One region of the Mesorhizobium sp. B2-4-17 genome, then DNA from elsewhere that is predicted to be linked to it. Evidence: predicted binding sites of a transcription regulator. Region 1 holds the regulator's gene; each other region holds the start of a gene.
The links. The regulator LexA, encoded in region 1, represses DNA repair genes until DNA is damaged. The targets are predictions, from matches to a motif close to TGTTCNNNNTGTGTTCNG.

Region 1 (4,723 bases):
TCACAGCCGAGGACGATGACATGCCGCTTTCGGCTCGCCTGTCCTCTGCGGTGGAAAATGCCCGCCAATCCATCGCTGGCCGCATCACAGGTATCGTCGGCGGCGCCGAGGGCGAGATCGCAGCGGCACTGATCGTCGGCGTGCGCGCCGGCATTCCCGACGAAATCAACGAGGCGATGCGGCGAACCGGCATCTATCACATCATATCCATTTCCGGACTGCATATGGCGCTGGTCGCCGGCACGGTCATGGGTCTGCTGCGCGGCGCCTTCGCGCTGTTTCCAGATTCTTCCGCACGAAGGCCGGTGAAGAAATACGCGGCCGCCGCAGCGCTGTTCTCGATCGCTGCCTATCTCGTCATTTCGGGCATCGTCGTTGCCGCCGAACGCAGCTTCATCATGCTGGCGGTGATGCTGATCGCGGTTCTGTTCGATCGCGCGGCTCTGACCATGCGCAATCTGGCGATCTCGGCGGTCGCCGTTATCCTGGTCTCGCCGCATGAAGTGGTCGGACCGAGTTTCCAGATGTCGTTCGCCGCGACCGCTGCCCTGGTCGGCGCCTATGCCGGTTGGGCGGATTATCGCGCGAGGAAGATCAGAACGCCTCCGCCCAGACGAACACCGGCCGGTTTTCTCATGGGCAAACTCGTCGCGCTCACAGGAGGCGTGGCAATGACATCCATTATTGCCGGCAGCGCCACGGCGCTGTTTGCCATTTGGCATTTCCAGCGTGTATCGCCGCTCAGCTTGTTCGCCAATCTGGCCGTCATGCCGATCGTTTCGGTCGTGATGTTCCTGGCCGTCGCCAGCGCGTTGCTCATGCCGTTCGGCTTGGATGCGCCATCCCTTTACCTGATGGGCAAGGGCCTGACGGCAATGATCGCCATATCGGCGTGGATATCGGAACGCTCTCCTGTCGATGCGGTCGGGCTGATTTCCCAGCAATCCGTGCTGCTGGTGACGGTCGCCCTGGTCATCGCGACGATGGCGACGACATGGCTGCGGCTCGCCGCACTCCCGTTCGCGCTTGCCGGCCTGTTGACTGTGTCGGATACGCGCACGCCCGATGTGCTGATCTCGGAAGATGCCCGGCTGGTCGCGGTGCCGATCGGCGGTGGCGAACTCGCGGTCAGCCGGGCACGCCCGAACGAATTCACCGTCGACAACTGGAAACGTGCATTGGTATCCGAAAGCATCGTCGTGCCGGAGGTGTTCAACAAGACAGACGGGCAGTTCGCCATTGCCGATGCCGTAAACCTGCCGCCGGGGGCACCGTTCTACTGCACCGACGGCGTCTGCCTCGCCAGGCACCCGTCCGGAGCGATTATCGCGCATGTCGAAGACCGCAAGGATACCTGGAAAGCCTGCGGTTTCGCCGACGTGATCGTCGTCAACGACGCGACTGGCTATGACGCCTGCCATAACCCGCTGGTTCTCGTCGTCACCAAACGGCAACTCGCTCGCAAAGGGAGTGCTGCGGTCTTCTTCGACCGCCAATCGGCGACTGGCCCACCAATCGTCAGCTTCGCCGTCGACAGGCCATACCGTCCCTGGCATGAACAGCGCAAATTCTCGCGCGAGGCGAGGGGCCTGCCGCCCTATAAAAAGCCTGACAATACCAGCGCGCCAGTGCCTGCTCAGTAGCGCCTGATCAGCCCGACGAGTTTGCCTTGCACCTTGACCCTGTCCGGCCCGAAAATGCGGGTCTCGTAGGCCGGGTTGGCGGCTTCAAGGGCAATCGAAGCTCCCTTGCGGCGGAACCGTTTCAGGGTCGCTTCCTCTTCGTCGACCAGCGCCACGACGATCTCGCCCGGGCTCGCTGTATCGGCGTTGCGGATGATGACCGTGTCGCCATCGAAGATCCCGGCCTCGATCATCGAGTCGCCCTTGACCTCCAGCGCATAGTGCTCGCCGCCCATGATCATGTCAGGCGGGACCGAGATGGAATGCGTCTGATGCTGGATGGCATCGATCGGCACACCGGCGGCGATACGGCCCATCACCGGGATCGAGACCGCGGGAACCGCATCGTCGTCATTGCCGGCCGCGGGCAAGCGCGACGGCGCCGGCTTGATCTGGCGACCAAGGTTGCCCTGACCGAGGCTGCCCTGGATGACACTTGGCGAAAATTTTTTTGCCGCGTTGAGGCCGGGCGCGATCGAATCCGGCAACCGCAGCACCTCCAGTGCGCGCGCCCTGTTGGGCAGTCTCCGAATAAAGCCACGTTCCTCCAGCGCCGTGATCAGGCGGTGGATCCCCGACTTGGAGGCAAGATCAAGAGCCTCTTTCATCTCGTCGAAGGAAGGCGGGATGCCGCTTTCCTTGAGCCGTTCATGAATGAACATCAGCAGTTCATGTTGCTTGCGCGTCAGCATGGCGGCCCCCAAGGCATTGAACGAAGGGTCTGAATCGGAATCGAAAAACAAACCCAGAACAAACACTATCTGTTCCAGTTGTGTTCCGCAACCGTTTAAAGTTTAGTGAATTTGTTAAGGGGTTCGAAATTTTTGCCGCCGGCAACAAACGGCAACCGACGCTTACCGACGATTTCTGCCCCGGACACACGCATTGAAATCGTTTTGGTTAATGGCCTGTGGCCCACCCCTTGTTGAGGTTTGGCTTCAGTCGTTTGAAAGGCGCACGGGGCGGATTTATGGAGTCGCCCAGTGTCATCCCAGCGGAACGAAACGAAACCAAAACGCCAACGTTCGCCAGCTCGCTTGGGGGATGGATCCGTGTGTAAGCGTCGGACGGCGCGGAAGCGCCGAAATCATCCGGAAACCGCTTTCAGGCTGCCGGCGCGTGCGGTGTAGTTGTTGGCGCTGCTGTCTTCGCTGTGAACATAGACGTGCAGCGTGTAGCCGATATGCGCCGTCATCAATGCCTTTGCCCGCTCGACATCACGATCGAGCGCCGCCTCCATGATCGCGGTGTGATGCTCGATCGCGATCGCCTCGCGCAGTGCGTCCATGGCCTCTCCATAGCCATGCTTGAGGCCGGCCGCTGCCCGCAAAGTCGGCGCCAGGCCGAGAAAACGATGATGTCGCCGCAGCTGATCCGCGATCGTCGAGCGGAATCGCAGCAGCCAGTTGGACGTCGCAGCACTCAGCAGCGCCGCGTGAAAGGCCTCGTGGCTTTCGTCCCATTGATCGACGGCCGCATCCGAGGGGTCGTCAACCGCGGTCTTGCAGCGAGAGAGCCGGTAATGAGCGGTGACAACGGCATCTTCCCATTGCCTGTCGCCTTTTTCCATCGATTCCAGGAACAGGGGCATCTCGACAACCATCCGCGCGCGCGCCAGGTCCTCGAGTTCGGCCCGCGACACGGGAGCGACGGCAAAGCCGCGATTGCTGATGGCAGTGACAAGGCGCTCGGCTTCAAGCCGAGACAATGCTTCACGCAGCGGCGTCCAGCCGACGCCATATGTGCCGCGCAGCGCACTCAACTTGAGCGGCGCACCCGGCATGAGGCGCGTCGTCAGAATATCGCGCCGCAGCAGCTGATAGGCCGCCTCCGTCTTTGTGGAACTATTCTGATCCTGCATCGCAGTCCGTCCATCGTCAGGCTCGGAAAATTATATATCATGGCGGTGCATGGCAAGAATTATATATAATGTTTGACATGGACCGGCGGACTGACCATGATCGCCTGATGTGCCGTCTTTAAGCGGCGCTAATCAAATCTGGGAGGAAATGATGTTGAAGTCGAAATGGCTGTCAGGATTGGCCCTGGCAGGCGCCTTGATGGTCAGCGCCGGCAGCGCCGCGGCTGATCAGATTCGTATCGGCATAGCCAATTTCGGAGAGCATCCTCAGTTGAATGCCGCCATAGCCGGTTTCAAGAAGGCGCTGACGGACAACGGCTTCGTCGAGGGCAAGGACGTCGTCTACACCGAGAGCCATACCAATTTCGACGCATCGCTGGTGCCGCAGATGATCGCCAAGCTGCAGGCAGAGCAGCCCAAGCTGATTTACACCATCACCACGCCGGTCTCGCAGATCGCCAAGAAGGCGCTCGCAGGGTCCGACATTCCGATCGTCTTTGCCGCGGTCACCGATCCGGTCGCGGCCAAGCTGGTGCCGTCATGGGACTCCGGAGACGAAGGCATGACCGGCGCCAGCGATCTGCAGGATGTCGCCGCGGTGATGGCCTTCACCAAGAAGCTGCTGCCGAACGCCAAGCGCTTTGGCGTGCCCTACAATCCAGGCGAAGCCAATGACGTTGCCCTGATCGAAAAGATCAAGGCGGCGGCACCCGCGGCCGGCTTCGAGGTCGTGGAGGTCGGCATCGACAACGTCAATGACATTCAGCAACGCATCGCTTCGCTCGCCGGCAAGGCCGACGTGATCTACGGCCCGGCCTCGAACCTGATCCAGCCGGCGATCGCCGCTGTCTCCGCAGCCGCTCGTCAGGCTGGAATCCCGGTCGTCAACTCCGATGACAGCGCGGTCCGCAACGGCACCGTACCGGCAAGCTTCGCGGTCAACTACACGCAGGTTGGCGTCAATGCCGGCAACATCGCCGCCGAAATCCTTAAGGGCAAGGATCCGAAGACGATCGCGCCGTCGCGCCCGGCTTACAAGGACCACATGGCAACGATCTCCCGCAAGGCGATGGCCGCGTTCGGCATCGAGATACCCGCTTCGATGGCCGATTGCGGCTGCATCGTCGACTGACGTTGGGCTGCAGCGGTGACGGCGTCGGCGCCGTCACCCTTCAGTTGT
Region 2 (4,723 bases), on a different contig from region 1:
CTCGTCGAAACGTTTTCGCTGTCACGGATGATCCAAGCCAAGCGCAGCCTTTACGAAGTGATCGTTCTCAAACTCGATGTCGAAGGGGCGGAGTATGAGATTCTGGACGACATGATCCGTTCGGGGCTGCATCGTGATCTCCATGCCGCTTATGTCGAGTTCCATTCCACCTACATGAGGAACTCGGAAGGACGAAGGACTGCTGCCATGGAACGCGAAATTGTCCGTGAGTTCCTGGAGGCGGGTACGCATATAAGCAGATGGATATAAGCGTCCGCTATCGGAATGGACTTGTTCCGCGGATCCGCCCCGGCCTCAACATGAGGATCAATTCCAGTCCGGAGTTTCTCGACGCCCGCTCGCCTGACGCGGAACAGGGTTCAGTGGTTGACCTGGAATGACCACCCGACTGGATTCGAGCCCGCAACTTCTGCCTTGCGAGGTGGGCGACAACTGTCATCTTTGCGTCACTGCGCCACCGCTATATTAGCAATGTCTTGATGAGCCCATCATCGGTGCCGGAATCCAGGTATGGGGCGGAGCATAGACATCGGCGATGAGGTGACGCTGACGGCGACTATCTTGATGGTGCGTCGGAGTGGCCGAGCATGTGTGAGCATTCCAAGCTCCACCCTCCCAATTGCCATTGAGCCTCCGAGGAAAGCGAAGCCCGGCGAAAAGGTGGCGATAACGGGGTACGTGACGCGCGTTGATGATGAGACAGGTAAGGTGACAGTCAAGATTACCGCTCGGGTCATCGTCGAGATCGACACCACCACGGCCCAAAGGAAATCGTACCCATCCGAGCGACAGAAACCGTTTCGCGACAGATGGGAGTGAACAGGGGTCCGAGACCGCACAGACACTTTGGCGCGGGGGACCACACAATAGGCTGCCAATGCCAGGGAAGCGTTGTCTTCCGACACGCGCGCGTGGATGGACATAGGTTCCAAACGGAATATATCGAATCATTTTTCCGACGATCCTATAATCGCCGACGATATCGCGTATAGGGTCTCAAAGGCGCTCGAGAGCGGCACAATTCAACGGCTTCATAGAGTGGGCAGATCGTCACGAATTGCAGAAACAAGATACAGAATCGGGACGGTTGCTGGCTCAATCTGTCAAGATCGTGACCGACTTCGCCGCCGACCTCCTTCCCGCCCCTCTGCTTCTTGGATTTTGTTCGTAACGTTGAGCCGGCCTTCTATTCGGACTCTGGCAGGATACGCCGTCCTCACAGCGCTGGTGGGGGCCGCTATATGGGCCGGCGTTCGCAACTACCCCTGGTATCTTCTGAAACGGCTTCTCCCACGTCGCCAGCGGGACTTCTCAACGGTTGAAGCCCGGAAGGCAAATCCGCCCTTCAATTCCTTCAATGTGGACGGATCTGTGTTGCAACGGCCGCTTGCTACGCCGCCTGCGCCATCCGCTCCGAACTCATGCGATAGGAAATCGCCTCGGCCAGATGGATGCGGCCGACGGTTTCGCTGGCGTCGAGATCGGCCAATGTCCGCGCCACTTTCAGCACGCGGTGATAGGCCCGCGCGGAAAAGGCGAGTTTTTCGCTGGCATCCTTGAGCAGCGACAGGCCCGCGGTATCCGGCATGGCGATCTCCTCGATGACCGCCGGCGCGCAATGGGCGTTGGTGGTGGCGCGGGCGGCGCCGAGCCGCTCGAAGCGTTCGCGCTGAAGGGTGCGGGCACGCGCCACGCGCAGCGCCACATCGGCACTCTTCTCCGCGCGGTCCGGCCGGATCAGGTCGCTGGCCGAAACGGCCGGCACTTCGATCCTGAGATCGATGCGGTCGAGCAGCGGACCGGAAATGCGCGCCTGGTAGTCGGTGCGGCAGCGTTCGCCGCGCAGGCAGCGATAGCCGGGTTCGCCGGCCATGCCGCAGCGGCACGGGTTCATCGCCGCCACCAGCTGGATGCGCGCCGGATAGGTGACGCGATGGTTGGCGCGCGCGATCATGCAGTCGCCGGTCTCCAGCGGCTGGCGCAGCGCGTCGAGCGTCTGCGGCGTGAATTCGGGAAATTCGTCGAGGAACAGCACGCCGTGATGCGCGAGCGACACTTCGCCGGGCCGCGCCCGCAACCCGCCGCCGACCATCGCCGCCATCGAGGCTGAATGATGCGGGGCGCGGAACGGCCGCCGGTCGGTCAGCTTGCCTTCGCCGAGTTCGCCCGCCACCGAGGCGATCATCGAGACTTCCAAAAGTTCCTTCGGTGCCAGCGGCGGCAGAATCGACGGCAGCCGCTGCGCCAGCATCGATTTGCCCGAGCCCGGCGGGCCGACCATCAAGAGATTGTGGCCGCCGGCTGCCGCCACTTCGAGCGCGCGCTTGGCCGTCTCCTGGCCCTTGATGTCGGCGAGGTCGGGCAGGTCGCGCGCCGAGGCGTGGATGCCGGCTTCGGGCCGCGACAGCACCTGCGTGCCGCGGAAATGGTTGGCGATCGCGATCAGGCTGCGCGGCGCCAATATGTCGAAATCGCTGCCGGCCCAGGCGGCTTCCGGTCCACAGGCGAACGGGCAGATCAGGCCCTTGCCTTCGGCATTGGCGCCGATCGCCGCCGGCAAGGCGCCGGCAACGGCGGCAACCGTGCCGTCGAGCGACAATTCGCCGAGAACGACGTAGCCGGCCAGCATGTCGCCCGGAATGGCGCCGAGAGCAGCCATCAGGCCAAGCGCGATCGGCAGGTCGTAGTGGCTGCCCTCCTTCGGCAGGTCGGCGGGCGCGAGATTGACCGTCACCTTCTTCGACGGCATCGACAGGCCCGACGCATGAAGTGCCGCCTGCACCCGCTCGCGGCTTTCGGCTACCGCCTTGTCGGGCAAGCCGACGATCTGCATGCCGACCTTGCCCGGCGCGACCATCACCTGCACGTCGACCGGCACGGCCTCGATGCCCTGGAAAGCGACCGTGCGAACCCGCGCCACCATCGTGTTGCCCCCGGATACGGGCTGGCCTCAGCCCGTGCGATCAGGCCCGAAATGGCCTCTTCGGCAGACAATCACAATTTCTTGATCAAATCAAGAACATTACAGGAACAAGCCGCCGTGGAAGTTGCAACGGACTTGTAGCCGATTGGCTAGATGCTAGACGGCCAGTCCATCGTTGCGGCATGCTCCCCTGCGTAGCGCAACCTCATGCGCGAGGCATATTTCATCACATCGGCCATCCCTTGGTCACACCTTCAGCCTGTATTTCGAGCAGCTGCTGCTCACTGATTCCTTGCTTGGCAACTAGATCGGCTTTGAACTTCTCGGCCAGATCCACTTCGAGCTTGGTCTGCGCCATCGGTTCGGTGTTCGGGACGCGCTCCATGGCTTCACGAGTCGCCCTGGCTTCCGCCTCGCCGCTTTCCTTAAAGATCGCTCTCCGCATTTCCTCGGATAAGCCAAAGCGGTCCTCCGGAGCAGCGGAGAGCGCGGCGAGACGGCCTTCCTCGATGACTACCTTCGGATCTCCTGTGTCACCATAGTTTTTCGCGAGCATCGCAATCCACAAACCCTGCCCGGCGCGGGCCTGTTCCTCGCTTCCATACACATAGAGGTAAATGTTGTTGGGGAGCTGTGATACCGGAAAGCTGTGCGTTGTTCGGCGGCCCGATACCGCTTCAAAATTTCCGCTTCCAATTCTTCCTTTGTGGGAACACCCGAGGCAACGATGTTCTGTGAAATCTGGGTCTTGATAGGCGCGTCGTAAATTTCCTCATCGATGAGCGAGAACTTTTCACTTTTGGCTGCATCGTCAGGCCCACATTCGGTCAGGAATGCAAGGACGGCCAAGTCGAGGGAAGGGCGGCGGCACCATTTGCTGATATTCCAGTCACGCATGGTTCCCAGAGCTCCCCCGTCGGCACTTGGGCGGGGGAGGTATCGTCCCGAGGCTCGTCAATGCCCGCAGATCACCGATCAGGCGATGATGGTCAGTTTGTGATCACAGCTGCCTTGACTGCAGCATAACCGTCCTTGCCGTCGAACGTCTTCACACCATCCAACCATGCGGTCAGCTTGTCGGGGTACTGCTTTATCAATTTGCGCGCTGCGTCTACCGGCTCGACGCTGTTGGTCATGATTTCGTTCATGCCATTGTTCTCATAGTCGATGTCGAAGTGCAGGTTTTCCAGGAACTTGGTCACGTTCGGGCATTCCTGGCGGTAGCCCTTGCGCGTCAGCGTCCGAACCGTCGCCCCACCAAAGTTGGGACCATATTCCTTGTCGCCGCCACTCAGGTAAGTCAGATCGAACTTGAGGTTCATGGGATGTGGCGCCCAAGCCAGGAAAACGATCCATTCCTTTCCCTTGGTCATCTTGTCGACCTGGGTCAACATAGCCGCCTCGCTGGACTCGACGACATTCCAGTCCTTGAGACCGTGCCTTCCGGCGGAAATTATATCGAGCAGCGGCTGGTTTGAGCCCGCTTCGATGCCGTAGATCGTTGAGTTGAATTTGTCAGAGAATTTCGAAAGATCATCGTACGAGGTCACCCCCGCCTTCGCGACATAGGTCGGCACGGCCAGCGTGAACTTGGCGCCCGTCAGGTTGGTGGTGAGGACATCGACATCGCCGTTGTCGATGTATGATTTGAATTCCTGTTCCTGGACGGGAAGCCAATTTCCCAGGAAAACGTCGATATCCTTGTTTTTCAAGCTTTCGAAGGTCACCGGCAGACCCAGAATGGTCTGTTCCGGTTCATAGCCCAAGGAAGTCAGTATG
Region 3 (4,723 bases), on a different contig from region 1:
TGGCCGCGCCGAGGGCGACACGATCGTGCAGGTCGGCGCCGACGGCACCGGCGCCTCGGTGCGCTGGAGCTTTTCACGCATCATGAAAGAGAGCTTCCGCTGGCTCGGCGAGCGCTCGCACGACAATGGCGCGACATGGCGGATGGAGGTCGAGTTCCTGGCGCGCCGAGCAACAACACCCTGACGCAGCACCCTTGTAACGATGGAGAAAACTATGTTCGACCATATCTCGATCGGTGTCCGCGACGCCAACGCCTCGAAGCGCTTCTACGACGCTGCGTTAAAGCCGCTCGGCTATACCTGCCTCAACCAGTCACCCGGTTCGCTCGGCTACGGCGCCCAGAGCGTCGCGCTGTGGGTGAACGAGGCGGCACATCCGGTGCCGGCGGACGAAAAATCCGGGCTGCACTTCTGCTTCGCCGCACCGACGCGGGACAGCGTCGATCTCTTCCATTCCGGCGCCTTGCGTGAGGGCGGCAGCGACAACGGCGCGCCGGGCCTGCGCCCCGATTATGGCGAAAACTACTACGCCGCCTTTGTCGTGGACCCGGACGGCTATCGCCTCGAGGCCCATTGCGGCATTCCCGGCTAATCCGTCGAGAACCATAGTTTCGCGGCCCTGGCAGTTCCCACCGACCGGGCTTTGCTCTACCAATATCGGAGCGTGGGCCCGGCCCGGCGGGAGGGGTCAGCGATGCCGAGTTTCGACAGCCTGTTCAATGCCTTCGTCACCATTCTCGTGACCATCGATCCGCCCGGGCTGGCGCCGCTATTCCTCGCCGTGACACGCGGCATGAACCGCGATGAGCGCCAGCAGGTCTCCGTGCGCGCTTCGGTCATCGGCTTCCTAGTGATGGCGCTGTTCGCCATCGCCGGCGCCTCGATCCTTTCGGTGTTCGGCATCACGCTTCCAGCATTCCGCGTCGCCGGCGGTTTTCTCCTGTTCTTCATCGCCTTCGAAATGGTGTTCGAGCGTCGGCAGGACCGCAAGGAGAAGATCGGCGACGTCGCCATCACCAAGGACATGATCCACAACATCGCCGCCTTCCCGCTGGCGATCCCGCTGATCGCCGGCCCCGGCGCGATTTCGGCGACGGTGCTGCTTTCAGGCTCGTTTCAGGGCTTTGCCGCGCAGGCGGCACTGGTCGGCATCATCTTCGCGTGCCTCGTCATCACCTATCTGGTGTTCGTCTTGTCGGAACGCATCGACCGCATTCTTGGCCAGACCGGCCGCTCGATCCTGACCCGCCTGCTCGGCGTCATTCTCGCCGCACTCGCTGTGCAGTTCGTCGCCGACGGCATCAAGGCGCTGATGGTGGGATAATCCGCGACAGGCGCGCCTGTCGGTCTATTTCGCCGCGGTATCGATGACCTCGAAATCGTGGGTGATCGTGGCCGTCTTGGCCATCATCGCGGAAGCCGAGCAGTACTTCTCGATCGACAGGTCGATCGCCCGCTTGACCTTGTCGGTCGAGAGCGCCCTGCCCTTGACGATGAAGTGCATATGGATGCGCGTGAACACTTTTGGGTCAGTCTCGGCCCGGTCGGCATCGAGTTCGACCACACAGTCCTCGACCGCCTCGCGGCCTTTTTCCAGGATATGGACGACATCATAGGCAGAGCAGCCGCCAGTGCCGATCAGCACCAGCTCCATCGGGCTTGGCCCCGGCGTCTTGCCATCAGGGCCGGAGGCTGTGCCCAACACGACCTTGTGGCCGCTGCCGGACTCACCGACGAAGGTGCGCTCCTCGACCCATTTTACCCGTGCTTTCACCGCTCTGTCCTTTCAGTCCTTGATCGCGCCTGCTCAGGCCAAATCAACAATGCAAAACCCCGAAAGTCCATGCAGGGCCTTCGGGGTATCGATCACGTGACGTCAGCCGTTCGGTATTGCTGTCGATCAGAACGGGATTTCGTCGTCCAGCTCGCGTGACGAGCCGCCACCACCGCCCCTCGGCGCACCGCCGCCACGGTTGAAACTCTCGTTCGGGCCGGACTGGCCGAAATCGGAGCCACGGCTGCTGCCGCCGCCGGAATAGCCGCCGACCTGGCCGCCCTCACCCTGGCCGCGTGCATCGAGCATCTGCAGCTCGCCGCGGAACTTCTGCAGCACGACTTCCGTCGTGTACTTGTCATTGCCGGTCTGGTCCTGCCATTTGCGGGTCTGCAGCTGGCCCTCGACATAGACCTTCATGCCCTTCTTCAGATACTGCTCCGCCACCTTGGCGAGCTGGTCGTTGAAGATGACGACATTGTGCCACTCGGTCTTTTCCTTGCGCTCGCCGGAATTCTTGTCGCGCCAGCTCTCCGACGTGGCGATGCGGATGTTGACGACCGGCTCGCCCGAGTTGAGGCGCCGGACTTCAGGGTCCGCGCCGAGATTGCCGACCAGAATGACCTTGTTGACGCTACCCGCCATGATACTTCTCCGCGCTCATCCGAAACAAATTTTTGTCGCAGCACCTTACAGGCTACCGAGGTCAGCCGCCTGCCAAGGCTGGCTTTTCCCACAAGGTTTTTGTTCCCTTTTCGTTCCTATATGCACTGCTGCTGATTGTCAAGGAATGGCAGCAATGGTTGAGGCCATCATATGGGGCTCAAAACAGCGCTTGCCAAATCGATAAGTATCGACTTATGCTTTTGCCATGATCGAAGCAGAAATTTTCCGCGCACTGGCCGACCCGACGCGACGCGCCGTCTTCGAGCGTCTGGCGACAAGCGAGATGAGCGTCTCGGAACTGCGCAGCGGCCTGACAGTGTCGCAGCCTGCCGTCTCGCAGCATCTGGCGGTCCTTCGCGGCGCCGGCCTGGTGGTAGAGCGGCGGGCCGGCCGCAACGCCTATTATCGTGCCGATCCGCAGGGGCTTGCCCCCCTGCTCTCCTGGATCGAACGCTACCGGACCTTCTGGCCGGAGCGCATCGAAAGGCTGAAGACGGTTTTGAAGGACATGGATCAGTGAAAGATCCGGATCAGTGAAGGACATAGGATCGATGAACGCCAAAAATCAAAGCGAAGTCGTCCCGGATGCGATCGAGTTCGAATACGATCTTGCCGAACCCCCGGAAAAAGTGTGGCGGGCGCTGACCGTGCCGGAACTGCTCGCAGCCTGGATGATGCCGAACGACATCAGGCCGCAGACCGGTAGCCGTTTTGCCTTCGCCGGAACTGAGGCGGCGATCGAATGCGAAATCCTTGAAGCCGAACCCGAACGCCTCTTGCGCTATTCCTGGCGGGAGCAGCCGGGGGATGCCGCGCGCCAGGATCCGCTCGACAGCGTCGTCACCTTCACGCTCGCCCGCACGATTTCCGGCGGCACGCATCTGCGCATTGTCCATGACGGTTTTGCCCGCACGGCAATGCCCGCTATTGCCGTGGCGGGCGCCCGCTGCCAGCTTTCGCTCGGGTTGCGTGGGGCCGGAAAGCCCATCGCCGCGAACACGCCATGCCTGCTGCTGCGCGCGGCCTGAACACGGAAATCGGAGAAGAGAAATGAGCGGCCTTGCCAGTCTGGTGCCGATGGTGATCGAGCAATCGAGCCGCGGCGAACGTGCCTTCGACATTTTCTCGCGGCTGCTCCGCGAGCGCATCATTTTCATCAACGGCGAGATCAATGACGACGTCTCGGCGCTGGTCTGCGCACAGCTCCTGTCGCTGGAATCCGACAATCCCGACAAGGAGATCTCGCTCTATATCAACTCGCCGGGCGGCGTGGTGACCAGCGGCTTCGCCATCTACGACACGATGCAATATATCAGCTGTCCGGTATCGACCGTGTGCATGGGCTTTGCCGCTTCGATGGGCTCATTCCTGCTGATGGCAGGCACGGTGGGGCGCCGCATCGCACTGCCGAACGCCACCATCCTGCTACATCAGCCGCTGGGCGGCTTCCAGGGCCAGGCTTCCGACATCCAGCGCCATGCCGAGCGCATCGGCCAGACCAAGCGCCACATGACCGAACTCTACGCCCAGCATTGCGGCCGCACCTATGAAGAGGTCGAACGCACGCTGGACCGCGACCATTTCATGACCGCCCGCGAAGCCCAGGCCTGGGGCATCGTCGACCATGTCTTCGGCACCCGCAAAAAAGCGGCTTGATCAGACCAAAAGCCAGCCGCCTGTCGAAGATTTGACGATACCGGTCTGGTTCCGATGGCGGTACGCCCCTATAGTCCCGGGATGACTGACACGCATCCGCCCAGAGTATCGCATCGCGCCATCATCGCTACGGTGCTCGCCATCACAGGTTTTGTATCCAGTACGGCGTTTGCCGAGAATGCCTCGCCATCGGCGCAGAAAAGCGCCCTGCCCGGCGTCAGCGGCGACTATCGCATTGCCAAGTCAGCCCCACAGCCGGAGCCCGACGACGCGTTCCCCGGCAACGGCAATGGTCAATTCAAGATCGGCGATACGGATGTCAGGATTTCCGGCAGCATCACCGTCGATATCGGCGCCGGCGCGATCAAGCCTCCCAGATAAGTAGTGGCCAGATAGGTAGTGGGATGAGGCCTCCAAAAGGCCCGGAGCGTTGCCAACTCCCCGCTCAAAAAGAGAACAGCCCCGCCGTGCTCTTGGCAAACGGCCGGGGCTTTCCTGGATCTATAGTCCAATCTTTTGCCGGGAGTGTACTGCCGGCGTTAGATTTCGGATGCTTCGCGGCTTTCAGCCGACGATCCGACTAGCAGTCTCTGATTTTTGGTGGGTTACGGCAGGTCACGGTTTGTC
Region 4 (4,723 bases), on a different contig from region 1:
CGCGGGCTGGCACGGACATGGAGCCTGGACATCGATGGCGCCGAACTGGCGCGGATCGGCCTCTCGCTTGGCGCCGACATACCGATGTGCCTGGCGGCAAAGCCGCTGGTGGCGCGCGGCATTGGTGACGAACTGTCGATGGTGCCGGACTTTTCAGCGCTGGGACTGGTGCTGGTCAATCCTGGAGTGCCGCTCCCGACGGCGGACGTCTTCGCGGCGCTTTCCCATCGCGACAACGAGCCATTGCCGCCGTTGCCGCGCAGCATCGATTTTCACAGCCTGCGCAATTGGCTGGAGGTCACCCGCAACGATCTCGAGCCGGCGGCCGTTGCCATGCAGCCCGCCATAGGCAGGGCGCTTTCATGGCTGAACAAGGCCGGATCAGGATTTTCGCGCATGTCCGGATCGGGCGCGACATGTTTCGGCCTGTTCGAGACCGGCAATGTCGCCAAGCGCGCGGCCGCCGAGATCCGAAGCCGCCAGCCCGACTGGTTCGTCGCGGCAACGCGCAGCATGACATCGGAGGCTGAGTGAGATGGCCACGACTGACGAGGGCCGTTCTTTCATTCCCGTGCGCATCGCGGTGCTGACCGTTTCGGACACGCGCGGCCTCGCCGACGACAAATCCGGCCAGACGCTGGCAGACCGCATCACCGAGGCCGGCCACATCCTGGCCGCCCGCGATATCGTTACCGACGACCGTGACAAAATCCGTGACAAGGTGCTTGGCTGGTCGAAGGACACGGGGATCGACGTCGTCATCACCACCGGCGGCACCGGCTTCACCGGCCGAGACGTGACGCCGGAGGCGCTGGAGCCGATCTTCGAAAAGCGTATGGACGGCTTTTCGGAAGTGTTCCACCGCATCTCCTACGACAAGATCGGCACCTCGACGATCCAGAGCCGGGCGACCGGCGGCGTCGTCAACGCCACCTTCGTCTTCGTGCTGCCGGGCTCGCCCGGCGCCTGCAAGGACGCCTGGGACGGCATCCTCAAGGCGCAACTCGACTATCGGCACATGCCCTGCAACTTCGTCGAGATCATGCCGCGCCTGGACGAGCATCTGCGGCGCGGAAAAGCCGCTCCATGAAAACCAAAGGCTGAATGGCTTTCCAAGCGCCATTTCCAAAAACGGAACGGCAGCGGCGCCTCCGCTAACCCGCGTCACATTTTCTGCAATGCGAAACAGCCGTTGCAAAATATCACTTCGAAGAGCGGTGTTCCTGCTTGGCCGGGGCGACCCAGATCTCGGCGTCGAGTTTCTTTGTCGCCAGGCCGCGCGCAAGAGCCGCGGCGCTGCCGGCGTTCTTCGACAGGGACGCGGCCTGACGCTTGCTGATCACCAGCCCTTCGGCGAGCGCCCGGTTTCCCGAAAAGACGCGGGCCAGGAACGGCGCGCGGCTGCCCCGCGCGCGTGAGAAGCGCGCCGCCATGGTTTGCCTGGCCGTGTGGACGACGACCGCCTCGATCCAGCCCTCCACCAGCCGTGAGCCCGGTTCCAGCAGCAACAGCCAATCACCCTTGGCCTGCCGGATGCCGGCGGCGATGCCGCCGCTCGCCACATACTGGCAACCGGCGTGCTCGGCGACATAATGCGTCTGGTCGGTGGAACCTGTGTCGCAGACGACGACCTCGCGCACCACGCCCTCGACCGCCCCGCCAATCAACGAGCCGAGCGTGCGGGCAAGAGCCTCCTCGTCATTGCGGGTTTCGATGAGAACACTGAGCATGTCAGCCGAATAGCGGAAACCCGCGCACAGCGCCAGTTTTGCAACGCAACATAGAAAGTTCTTGCTTTGTTCTCATAGGCGAAATAGGAATAATTTCATGAGCAGAGCGATTCGACACAACATGGACACTCCTTGGGAGCGGGCAAAGATGGAACCGATCATGCGTGCCGACATTGCCGCCTTTGGGGCAGGAAGAGCCGAGATGGCCAATGCGATGATCGAGCAGAGCGGCATGCGCATCCGTCCGGACCGCAACCGCGGCCGGTCGGCGGGCATCAATCCGTCCGGCCGGTTCGAACCTGTCAGCCGGCATGTTTTCGATGATGGCTGGAGTTCCCTGGAGGAACTGCCCCCGTTCAAGACCGAGGTGCAGGTGGAAAAACCGCGCACCATCATCACCCGCAATGAATCGCCCGATATCTCCTTCGACCGGTCAATCAACCCTTATCGCGGCTGCGAGCATGGCTGCGTCTATTGCTTCGCGCGACCGACACACGCGTTCATGGGCCTGTCGCCTGGCCTGGATTTCGAATCCAAGCTGTTCGCCAAGCCGGATGCGGCACGCTTGCTCGACAAGGAACTGTCTAAGGATGGCTACCAGCCGCGCACCATCGCCATCGGCACCAACACCGACCCCTACCAGCCGATCGAGAAGCAGTACCGGATCATGCGCGAGATCCTCGAAGTGCTGGAAGCGCGCGGCCATCCGGTCGGCATCGTCACCAAGTCCGCTCTGGTGACGCGCGACATCGATATCTTGTCGCGCATGGCCGAACGTGGGCTCGCCAAGGTGGCGCTGTCGGTGACGACAATGGATCGCATGCTGGCCAGGACCATGGAGCCGCGGGCGTCAACGCCGTCCAAGCGGCTAGAAGCGATCAGGCAGCTTTCGGATGCCGGCATTCCAACTTCGGTGATGGTGGCGCCGATCATCCCCGGTCTTACCGACCAGGAAATGGAACGGATCCTCGATTCGGCGCGTGCCGCCGGCGCGCGCGAGGCGGGCTATGTCGTGCTGCGCCTGCCGCTGGAAGTCAGCCCGATCTTCAAGGACTGGCTGCTGCGCCACTATCCCGACCGCTATCGCCACGTGATGTCGCTGATCCGCTCGATGCGTGACGGCAAGGACTATGATTCGGAATGGGGCAAGCGCATGAAGGGCGCCGGACCCTATGCCTGGCAGATCGGCCGCCGCTTCGAGATCACCGCCAAACGACTCGGACTCAACGCCGAACGGCGCACCCTGCGGACCGACCAATTCGTCGCTGCCGGAAAGGACCAGGAGCAGTTGATGCTGCTCTGAAGATCCCAAAGCGCTGCGGCAGTTTCATTGCTGCCAAGCAAAAAATCCCGTCCGGCCTGCCCCGGCCTGCAGACGGTGCCCTCCCGGTCCGGCGCCCCACCCGACCCGGAGGGACTTGCGGAGAATCGGAGCCGATGCGAACCTCGCCGCAACATGGCTCGCGCGCGTTCCGATTCTCCGCTTCTCTTCGAAATCGTCGAGAAGCCCGATTTCTCCTTCGAGACGAAGGCGATGGCCGACGGCCTGTGGCCGGTCGCGGGGATGGATGAGGCCGGCCGTGGCCCGCTGGCCGGGCCGGTCGTCGCCGCCGCGGTGGTGCTCGATCCCGTCAATATCCCCGAAGGGCTAGATGATTCCAAACGGCTGAGCCATTTGCAGCGCGAAGCGCTTTTCCTGCGTATCATCGGTTCGGCGCTTGGGGTTTCGATGGCGTCGATCAGCGCTGAAGGCATCGACAACAGCAACATCCTCAAGGCGAGCCTGGAAGCGATGCGCCGTGCCCTGGTCGGCCTGCCGGTAAAACCCAAGCTCGCGCTCGCCGACGGACGCGACGTGCCGCCGGGACTGCCGTGCGACGGGCGCGCGCTGATCAAGGGCGATCAGCGCTCGCAGTCGATCGCGGCCGCTTCCATCGTTGCCAAGGTGATGCGCGACCGCATGATGTGCGGCTGCGGCCACCACCACGAACGATACGGGTTCGAGGTCCATATGGGCTACGCCACGGCCCGGCATCGCACGGCGATCGAGGCGCATGGCCCGGTCGCGCGACTTCACCGCGTATCGTTCGCGCCATTCAGGCTGGGCGGTGCCGAGGTCATTGAAGAAGAGGTCCTCGCTGGGTTGGATTAAACACTTAGTCCGCTATCGGTCACTTCCCGCATAACGCACAGCCGAATGGCTGCTTCTGGTTTCGCTTAGCCAATAACGGGATCGACCGGCGCTGACCGGCAGGGGTCGCGATTTCATAGGATGTACCGCCAAGGCTTAGGCTTAGCGCCGACCTTGTCACAGCAGCAACGGCCCAAGACAACTCGGCCGCTGTCCAGTGATTTCCCACCAGCTTTCAGGTGTGCACCGTCCCCATCGCGCGATTCTCACCCTTGGGAGCGTTGAATAGGAGGGTGACCAGGAGAACCGCAGCGCCGTTTGCCCAGTAGTAGAAGGCGTCCAGACCCTGGAGGCCGAGCGCGAAGGGCACTGCGACGAAGACAATTCCGACGAGACGGTCAACCGCCAAATGCAGCCAATATGGCAGCACACGGAACACACCGGTCCTGTGATCGGTGAACAGGGTCAGGATGAACGCGGCCACGCCGGCTGCGACCGACACCCAGAGCGCCGGCTGATTGCCGCGGCCAAGTCCGAGCAGGAACGGCGTGGCCGCCAGGCTCAGCGCAACGGGATAGTCGAGGAAGGCATGGACGGTCTTTGTGACGAAACGAAAATTCATGACACTCTCCGATTGCGTTTGAAGGTTTTGGGGCAAACGGGCGCGGCGCCGGACCGGTTGTGCGCCGCGCCCATCGGGTCAGGCGGCAGAGCGCAGTTCGACGTCGACCTTGGGGAAATCGATCTCCGTCAACGCGACGTTGTTGGTGTAGTTGGTCAACACATTGATGGCGACATTTGCGACGATCTCGACGATGTGCGCATCGCCGAGACCGGCCGAACGCGCTGCGACAAGATCCCC

Region 2: the regulator LexA is predicted to act here: its motif matches at 3,037-3,054, upstream of FJ548_RS07650 (YifB family Mg chelatase-like AAA ATPase).
Region 3: the regulator LexA is predicted to act here: its motif matches at 2,520-2,537, upstream of ssb (single-stranded DNA-binding protein).
Region 4: the regulator LexA is predicted to act here: its motif matches at 1,787-1,804, upstream of FJ548_RS02365 (PA0069 family radical SAM protein).

What each region holds. Positions count from the first base shown of each region.
Region 1 is NZ_VFUX01000006.1:75,825-80,547, forward strand. It holds gene FJ548_RS06820 (ComEC/Rec2 family competence protein) at 1-1,643, shown strand, start outside; gene lexA (transcriptional repressor LexA) at 1,637-2,374, opposite strand; gene FJ548_RS06830 (GntR family transcriptional regulator) at 2,770-3,543, opposite strand; gene FJ548_RS06835 (ABC transporter substrate-binding protein) at 3,695-4,675, shown strand.
Region 2 is NZ_VFUX01000007.1:73,824-78,546, reverse strand. It holds gene FJ548_RS07655 (FkbM family methyltransferase) at 1-270, shown strand, start outside; gene FJ548_RS07650 (YifB family Mg chelatase-like AAA ATPase) at 1,412-2,944, opposite strand; gene FJ548_RS07645 (hypothetical protein) at 3,171-3,500, opposite strand; gene choX (choline ABC transporter substrate-binding protein) at 3,934-4,723, opposite strand, start outside.
Region 3 is NZ_VFUX01000031.1:5,406-10,128, forward strand. It holds gene FJ548_RS22920 (hypothetical protein) at 1-184, shown strand, start outside; gene FJ548_RS22925 (VOC family protein) at 215-592, shown strand; gene FJ548_RS22930 (MarC family protein) at 695-1,324, shown strand; gene FJ548_RS22935 (OsmC family protein) at 1,349-1,774, opposite strand; gene ssb (single-stranded DNA-binding protein) at 1,901-2,419, opposite strand; gene FJ548_RS22945 (metalloregulator ArsR/SmtB family transcription factor) at 2,646-2,960, shown strand; gene FJ548_RS22950 (SRPBCC domain-containing protein) at 2,992-3,468, shown strand; gene FJ548_RS22955 (ATP-dependent Clp protease proteolytic subunit) at 3,491-4,096, shown strand; gene FJ548_RS22960 (hypothetical protein) at 4,178-4,477, shown strand.
Region 4 is NZ_VFUX01000002.1:136,920-141,642, reverse strand. It holds gene FJ548_RS02380 (4-(cytidine 5'-diphospho)-2-C-methyl-D-erythritol kinase) at 1-534, shown strand, start outside; gene moaB (molybdenum cofactor biosynthesis protein B) at 536-1,090, shown strand; gene FJ548_RS02370 (glycosyltransferase) at 1,203-1,730, opposite strand; gene FJ548_RS02365 (PA0069 family radical SAM protein) at 1,879-3,033, shown strand; gene FJ548_RS02360 (ribonuclease HII) at 3,187-3,882, shown strand; gene FJ548_RS02355 (hypothetical protein) at 4,097-4,483, opposite strand; gene FJ548_RS02350 (carboxymuconolactone decarboxylase family protein) at 4,562-4,723, opposite strand, start outside.